Hyphomicrobium denitrificans ATCC 51888: one gene and its partner. The protein of the gene in region 2 binds, or shares a complex with, the protein of the main gene of each other region. Links are inferred from orthologs where the notes say so. Each region holds a gene or a part of one and is shown on either strand. Other genes may lie near its edges. The genes, in order: HDEN_RS04130 and pnp.

Region 1 (3,945 bases), 2.7 Mb from region 2 along the record:
CGCGCGGCGCACCAAGCGCAATTCCGGTCGCGAGCACGCAAAGCGCCAGCACGAAACGGCACGCGAATGGGGCTTTGAAAATTGAGTTGCTCGTCGCGCGCATATCGCTGTGCCTCAACCTCGATGTGTGTCTCGAGACACCGTGACGCTACAGATATTCAGCAAGTCCGGCCCGGTCAAACTCGCGGCCTCGGCGGATATGATCAGACATCATAATAGGGCGCGAGGATGGCACTTTCCCAGGCGCGACCGCCGCTATGTGCGCAAAAGGCCGCCGCACATATTCGTACGGCGACCTTTTTCTGTTTCAGACGCGCGTAGATTTACTCGCTGCTGAATTTCCGCTGCCACCAGCCTTTGCGCTGAGGGACCGCGGCTGCGGCGGCATCTGCCTCGGCGGCTTTTTCGCCTGGACCGACGACGACGCGTTCGATGCGCGGTTCGCTTGACCCGATTTCATGCCGACGGCGAGCCGGGGCAGCCGGGGCTGCGACCGGTTCCGACGCGACTTCTACTTCGGCTGCGATCGGCTGCGGGGCGGGCTCAGGCGCGAGGACGACGGGTGCAGGCTCTGGCGATTGGTCGACCTCTGCAGGTTCAGGTGCAGCGTCGTCGGCGCCATTGGCGGCGGACGGCACGTCCCAAACCCGGCGCGGACGCCGGCCGGAAGAGGGCGCTTTGGCGCGATCCGGTGCGCCGGTCTCGGCAGGCTCGTTCTGCTCCGCTGCTTCGACAACTTCAACGACTTCGACGGCCTCGTCAGAGCCTTCGTCGTCGAGATCCGGCTGGTCGGTGTCGGACGCAGTTGCGTCGGACGCTGCATCGCGTCCGCGTTCACGTCCGCGACGGCCGCCACGGCGTCCGCGTCTGCGGCGCTTGTTGGGTTTTTCGTCGGAACCTTGTCCGTTCGATGCTTCGGCGTGCGCGCCATCATCGACGGACGGCTGGTCGCCGAGACCTTCGATATCAGCTGTCGGCTCATCGAAGTCGGAATGCGCGTCGTCCGTTGCGGGCTGATCGCGTTCGGAGTCGTCCTCACGCTGCTCCAACGAGTACTCCTCGCCACGATCGTCGCCGCGGTCGCGTCCGCCTCTGCCGCGGCGTCTGCGGCGGCGGCTGCGACGCTGGCCGTTTTCCTCACCATCGCGGCTGCCGTTGCGCGTCTCGCGATCGATGACGTCCTCGTCAGCGTCTCCGGCCTCGTTCGCGGAATCCATGTCGGACGGCGCGTAGGAGGGCGCGTCGCCTTCAGCGTCGAAGCCCCAGTCCATGTTGACGGCGGCGCGTTCGGTCCGGCGTATCGGAAGAGCCGATGCGGCGCTGCGTTCGACGGTGAAGTTCGCACCCTGGACGCGGTCACTGCCGAGCACCGTCACGGAGTAGCCGTGCCGGACTTCCATGTCGGCGACGTAGGCGCGCTTGCTGTTCAGGATATAGAGCGCAACCGCGGACGTGGTGGTCGCGACGAGCGGGCCATTGGCGCCGGCCGTGATCGCATCCTCGATGCCGCGCAGCACTGCGAGCGCGATGCTTTCGGTCGAGCGGATGATGCCGGTGCCCTGGCAATGCGCGCATTGCGAGGTCGAACCTTCGAGCACGCCGGTTCTGAGACGCTGGCGCGACATTTCCATCAGGCCGAAATGCGAAATGCGGCCAAGCTGGATGCGTGCGCGATCGAAGCGAAGCGCGTCTTTCAGGCGGCGTTCCACCGCGCGATTGTTGCGCTTCTCCTCCATGTCGATGAAGTCGATGACGATGAGGCCCGCGAGGTCGCGAAGCTTCAACTGCCGGGCGATTTCGTCGGCGGCTTCGAGGTTCGTCGCGAGCGCGGTTTCCTCGATCGAGAATTCGCGCGTCGATTTTCCGGAGTTGACGTCGATCGCGACGAGAGCTTCCGTCTGGTTGATGACGATGTAGCCACCGGAGCGCAAGGTCACCTGCGGCTGGAACATCGCGTTGAGCTGGCGCTCGACGCCGTAGCGCGTAAACAGCGGCGTCGGCTCGCGATAAGCCACGACGTTCTTCGCGTGGCTCGGCATCAGCATCTTCATGAAGTCGGCGGCTTCCTGATGCCCGGCGTCGCCCGCGACGACGATTTCCTCGACGTCCTTGTTATAAAGATCGCGGATCGAGCGCTTGATCAGGTCGCCTTCCTCGTAGACGAGGCTTGGCGCCGTCGACTGCAGCGTGAGATCGCGGACGCTTTCCCAAAGGCGCAGCAGATATTCGAAATCGCGCTTGATCTCCTGCTTCGTCCGCGCGGCGCCGGCCGTGCGGATGATGAGGCCCATGCCCTCCGGAACCTCGAGTTCCTGGGCGATGGATTTCAGACGGCGGCGATCCTGCGGATTGGTGATCTTGCGCGAGATGCCACCACCGCGAGCGGTATTCGGCATCAGAACGGTGTAGCGGCCGGCGAGCGACAGATACGTCGTGAGAGCCGCGCCCTTGTTGCCGCGTTCTTCCTTGACGACCTGCACTAGGATGATCTGGCGGCGCTTGATGACTTCCTGGATCTTGTAGCTGCGCGGGCGGCGACGCTGGCGCGAGCGCGGTCCCTCGCGGAATTCCGGCTGCGAGCCTTCGTCGTGATGTTCGTGCTCGACAGAACCGTTGTCGTTCAGCGCGTCCTGATGTCCGGCGTAATCGTCCTCGACCGACGGCTGGTCGGAGAACTCGTGCTCCGGCTGTTCCTCATCGTTCGCGAGGACCGAAGGCGCGGCTTCGTCGTCTCGAGCGACTTCGCTCGCGGCCATCGGCGGTTCTTCGCCTTGGTCCGATGCAGCGGTTTCGTTTTCTTCCGGCGCGCTGAATTCGGCGGTCTCTTCAGGTGCAGGCTCGATGCGAACGTCTTCGACCGAGCGGCGAACGGCCGACGCGACGACCTTTACGGACGTCTCGCTTTCTTCGTCGCCACCGATCTCCTCGATGTGCTCGTCTTCCTCGACATCGACGATATGGGACACCTCAAGCGACGTGTCGGCGGGGGAAATGTCGCCGAAATCATCGCCGGGCGATTCCGGGCCGGTATCGGAGTCTGAGTGAGACCGCACATTGCGGCGCGCCAGCGCTTCGGCGCGACGGTCGGCAGCGGCTTCCAGTTCGGCTTCCGCAGCGGCTTCCTCGTCAAGCAGAGCCTGACGATCGGCGACCGGGATCTGATAATAGTCGGGATGGACTTCGTTGAACGCGAGAAAGCCGTGGCGATTGCCGCCGTAATCCACGAAGGCCGCCTGCAGCGACGGCTCAACGCGTGTCACTTTCGCGAGGTAGATGTTGCCGCGCAGAAGCTTGCGGGCAGCACTTTCGAAATCGAACTCCTCTACCCGGCCGTTGCGTTGGACCACGACCCGAGTCTCCTCGGGATGCGTGGCATCAATAAGCATTTTTGTATTTGACATTGATTGAATTCCTTGGCGCGCCTGAGCGGCTCGCATGCGGGATCGCCAGTAGCGGCGGTCATTGCGAGGTTCGTGCGGCGGCGCATTTTGTTGGCAGAATGTGCGGAAGTGTGAAAAGGCCAGGGCGATTGGCGCAGCACTCCACGTCCGGCGGCGCGCGTGCGGCTCACCGTTTCAATCGCGCGAACGGTTCGGACGATCGTCCTGCCGCTGCGGTTGTGAATGCTACGAGTTGGCGTCATGGCCCGTCGCGTAGTGCCCGGCTCCGCGCCAAATAGCGGAACGTCAGCCGGGGAATGGGTTTTGCGACGCTTATGGCGTCACGTTGAAAGAATGGCCGCCCGGTTACAGGTGATGCACATAACTAACCGGCAGGGGGCGACCGGCTCGAAGTCATCCATCCTTGACGCTGCCATAAGGACACTGCCCTAAGGGCTTGACGCCAAAGCGCATTTTTTTGAGCGACGCCGATACCCGTGCACCCGCTCAAAGCGTGCGATCCGTGCGCGGTTGGTTACCTGTGAACGCAGAAATTCAATTCTGC
Region 2 (3,236 bases):
ACTTCTGGCATCGCAAGTGCCGTCGCGGCCTGAACGGCTGGCACAAGCACGTGAAGGGCATCGGCCGCGTCCAGTGCACCAACCACGTTTGCAGACACGGCAAGTGCTACTGGTACTGAGCCGCTAAAATTGCGGAATTAAAAGGGCCATCCTCGCGGGTGGCCCTTTTCTTTTAGCTCTCGAAATCGATCAGCTGCGATCGCAGCGCAGAGACCGCTCAACGACATGCGAACCCGCGCGCACTACACCCCGCCACGCCATGGCCGCCCTTGAGGCAGCCATCCAGAGCCACATACGACCACCACCCGTTCAGCTCTGGATCGCCGGGTCACACCCGGCCATGAGGTGAGGGAGTTGGAAAAGAAAAGGCCGCCGAATATTAGTCCGGCGGCCTCGGTTATTCAGTCATGCGAACGTGACGATCAGTTGCGATCGCGACGCGGACCGCGAGGACCGCCACGGCCACCTTCACGACGCGGCGGACGGCTCTCGAAGACTTCTTCCGGCTCGCCTTCCGCACGCGGAATTTCCTGGCCCGTCGCCTGATCGACGATCTTCATCGACAGACGTGTCTTGCCGCGATCATCGAAGCCCAGAAGCTTCACGTAAACTTCCTGGCCTTCCTTGACGACCGCGCCGACCGACTCCGGACGCCCCGGAGCAAGCTGCGAAATGTGAACCAGTCCGTCCTTCGCGCCGAAGAAGTTCACGAACGCGCCGAACTCCATCACCTTCACGACCTTGCCCTTGTAGATCTGTCCGACCTCGGGCTCCGACGTGATGCCGCGAATGCGCGCCAGCGCCTTCTCGATCGACTCGCGATTGGCCGACGCGATCTTCACCGTGCCGTCGTCCTCGATGTCGATCTTGGCGCCCGACTCCGCGACGATCTCGCGGATGACCGAACCGCCCGAACCGATGACTTCGCGGATCTTGTCGACCGGGATCTTGATCGTCTCGATACGCGGCGCGAACTCGCCGAGTTCCTCGCGCGCGCCCGTCAACGACTTCGCCATTTCGCCGAGGATGTGGATGCGGCCATCATGCGCCTGATCGAGCGCGATGCGCATGATCTCTTCGGTGATGCCGGTGATCTTGATGTCCATCTGCAGCGACGTCACGCCATTGGCCGTGCCCGCCACCTTGAAGTCCATATCGCCGAGATGATCTTCATCGCCGAGAATGTCGGAGAGAACGACGAATTCGTCGCCTTCCTTGATCAGACCCATCGCGATGCCCGCGACCGGCGACTTCAGCGGCACGCCCGCATCCATCAGAGCCAGCGACGAACCGCAGACCGTCGCCATCGACGACGAGCCGTTGGACTCGGTGATCTCTGAGACGACGCGCAGCGTGTAGGGGAAGTCTTCCTGCGACGGCAGCATCGGATGAATGGCGCGCCACGCGAGCTTGCCGTGGCCGATTTCGCGGCGGCCCGGCGAACCCATGCGTCCAACTTCGCCGACCGAGTAGGGCGGGAAGTTGTAATGCAGCAGGAAGCGCTCTTTCTTCGTGCCTTCGAGGCTGTCGATGAACTGTTCGTCCTCGCCCGTGCCGAGCGTCGCGACGACCAGCGCCTGCGTCTCACCGCGCGTGAACAGCGCCGAGCCGTGCGTACGCGGCAGAACGTGAACTTCCGACAGGATCGGACGCACCGTCTTCAGGTCGCGGCCGTCGATGCGCATCTTCGTCTTCAGAACGTCGCCGCGCATGATGTCCATTTCAAGCGCCTTGAAGGCATCCGAGAGCAGGACCTTCTCGTTCGGATCGTCGGCAGGAATCGAAATGCCTTCCGAAATCGCCTTCTTGGCTTCCGCGACGAGGTCCTGGCGCTTGCCCTTTTCCTTCGTCGAGAACGCCTGCTTCAGCGTCTTCTCGGCGAGCTTCTTCACCTCGCCCGCATACTTCGCCTTGTCGGGGATCTTGATGTCCCACGGCTCTTTCGCGGCTTTTTCGGCGAGCGTGATGATCGCCTGGATCACGGGCTGCATATGCTTGTGGCCGAACACGACGGCTTCGAGCATCTGCGCCTCGGGAAGCTCCTTGGCTTCCGATTCAACCATCATCACCGCGTCGGCAGTGCCGGCGACGACGAGATCGAGCGCGCTGTCCTTCATCTCGTCGATCATCGGATTGAGCACCAGCTCACCGTTGACGAGGCCGACGCGGGCGCCGCCGATCGGTCCGAGGAACGGCAGGCCCGAAAGCGTCAGCGCCGCGGATGCAGCCACCATGCCGAGAATGTCGGGATCGTTTTCGAGATCGTGCGACAGCACCGTCACGACGACCTGTGTTTCGTTCTTGAAGCCTTCGACGAACAGCGGGCGGATCGGACGATCGATGAGCCGCGACGTCAGCGTTTCTTTTTCACTCGGACGGCCTTCGCGCTTGAAATAGCCGCCGGGGATCTTGCCCGCCGCGTACGTGCGCTCCTGATAGTTCACGGTGAGCGGGAAGAAGTCGATGCCGGGCTTCACGGAGCGTGCGCCGACGACGGTCGCCAGAACCGTCGTGTCGCCGTATTGCGCCATCACGGCCGCGTCGGCCTGGCGTGCATAGTGGCCGGTTTCGAGCTTCAGCTTGCGGCCACCCCAATCGATTTCGACTCGATGGATATCAAACATGTTGGATCTTTCGTTTTCGCTTTTTCTGTTCGGTCGGACTTGCTCGCCGGCCTCATGCCAGACGAACACCTATTGCGCCGGCACCCCAAGGGCGCCGACGGCTCTCTTCTCTAGATCGTTGCGCGTTTGGCCATGTATGGCCCCGTCTTGAGCGCGAAGCGACTTCGCGGCTTAGCGGCGAATACCGTGCTTTTCGATGATCTTCTGATAACGCGCGTTGTCCTTGCTCTTCACGTAGTCGAGCAGCTGACGGCGCTGGCTGACCATCTTCAGCAGCCCGCGACGCGAGTGATTGTCTTTCTTGTGCAGCTTGAAATGCTCGGTCAGCTCGTTGATGCGATGCGTCAGCACTGCGATCTGGACTTCCGGCGAGCCGGTGTCGTTGGACTTCGTCGCGTTGCCCTTGATGACAGCCGTTTTCGCCTCACGGCGGTGAGGTGCGATCTGCGACATCGGTAGCTCCTTTCGAATTGGAGTGTGAAAAAAGCGGCCACGGCCGGGATGTCGTCCAGCGGGGTCGCAAATGAAAGCCGCGCGAGAGTGCGAGCACCCCGCGCGGTGGCGCTACTTATACACGAAACCCGCGCAGTTGCGAGATGCCCTGACACTTTT

The links.
Region 1: the proteins of pnp (region 2) and HDEN_RS04130 are in contact, whole or in part, in a cryo-EM structure (PDB 9QH0), measured with the Escherichia coli proteins. The link is inferred for Hyphomicrobium denitrificans ATCC 51888 from one-to-one orthologs.

Annotation. Positions count from the first base shown.
Region 1 is NC_014313.1:879,721-883,665, forward strand. Bases 124-3,754 are described here. They hold HDEN_RS04130 (Rne/Rng family ribonuclease), read right to left. Parts: upstream 3,402-3,754; coding sequence 324-3,401; downstream 124-323. Outside these bases: HDEN_RS04125 (M48 family metalloprotease), read right to left, coding at 1-103. UniProt on the Escherichia coli protein: Endoribonuclease that plays a central role in RNA processing and decay. Required for the maturation of 5S and 16S rRNAs and the majority of tRNAs. Also involved in the degradation of most mRNAs.
Region 2 is NC_014313.1:3,578,307-3,581,542, reverse strand. Bases 24-2,945 are described here. They hold pnp (polyribonucleotide nucleotidyltransferase), read right to left. Parts: upstream 2,625-2,945; coding sequence 423-2,624; downstream 24-422. Other genes in these bases: rpsO (30S ribosomal protein S15), read right to left, coding at 2,796-2,945; HDEN_RS17355 (hypothetical protein), read left to right, coding at 24-119. In the rest of the region: more of HDEN_RS17355, read left to right, coding at 1-23; more of rpsO, read right to left, coding at 2,946-3,077. UniProt on the Escherichia coli protein: Involved in mRNA degradation. Catalyzes the phosphorolysis of single-stranded polyribonucleotides processively in the 3'- to 5'-direction. Also involved, along with RNase II, in tRNA processing.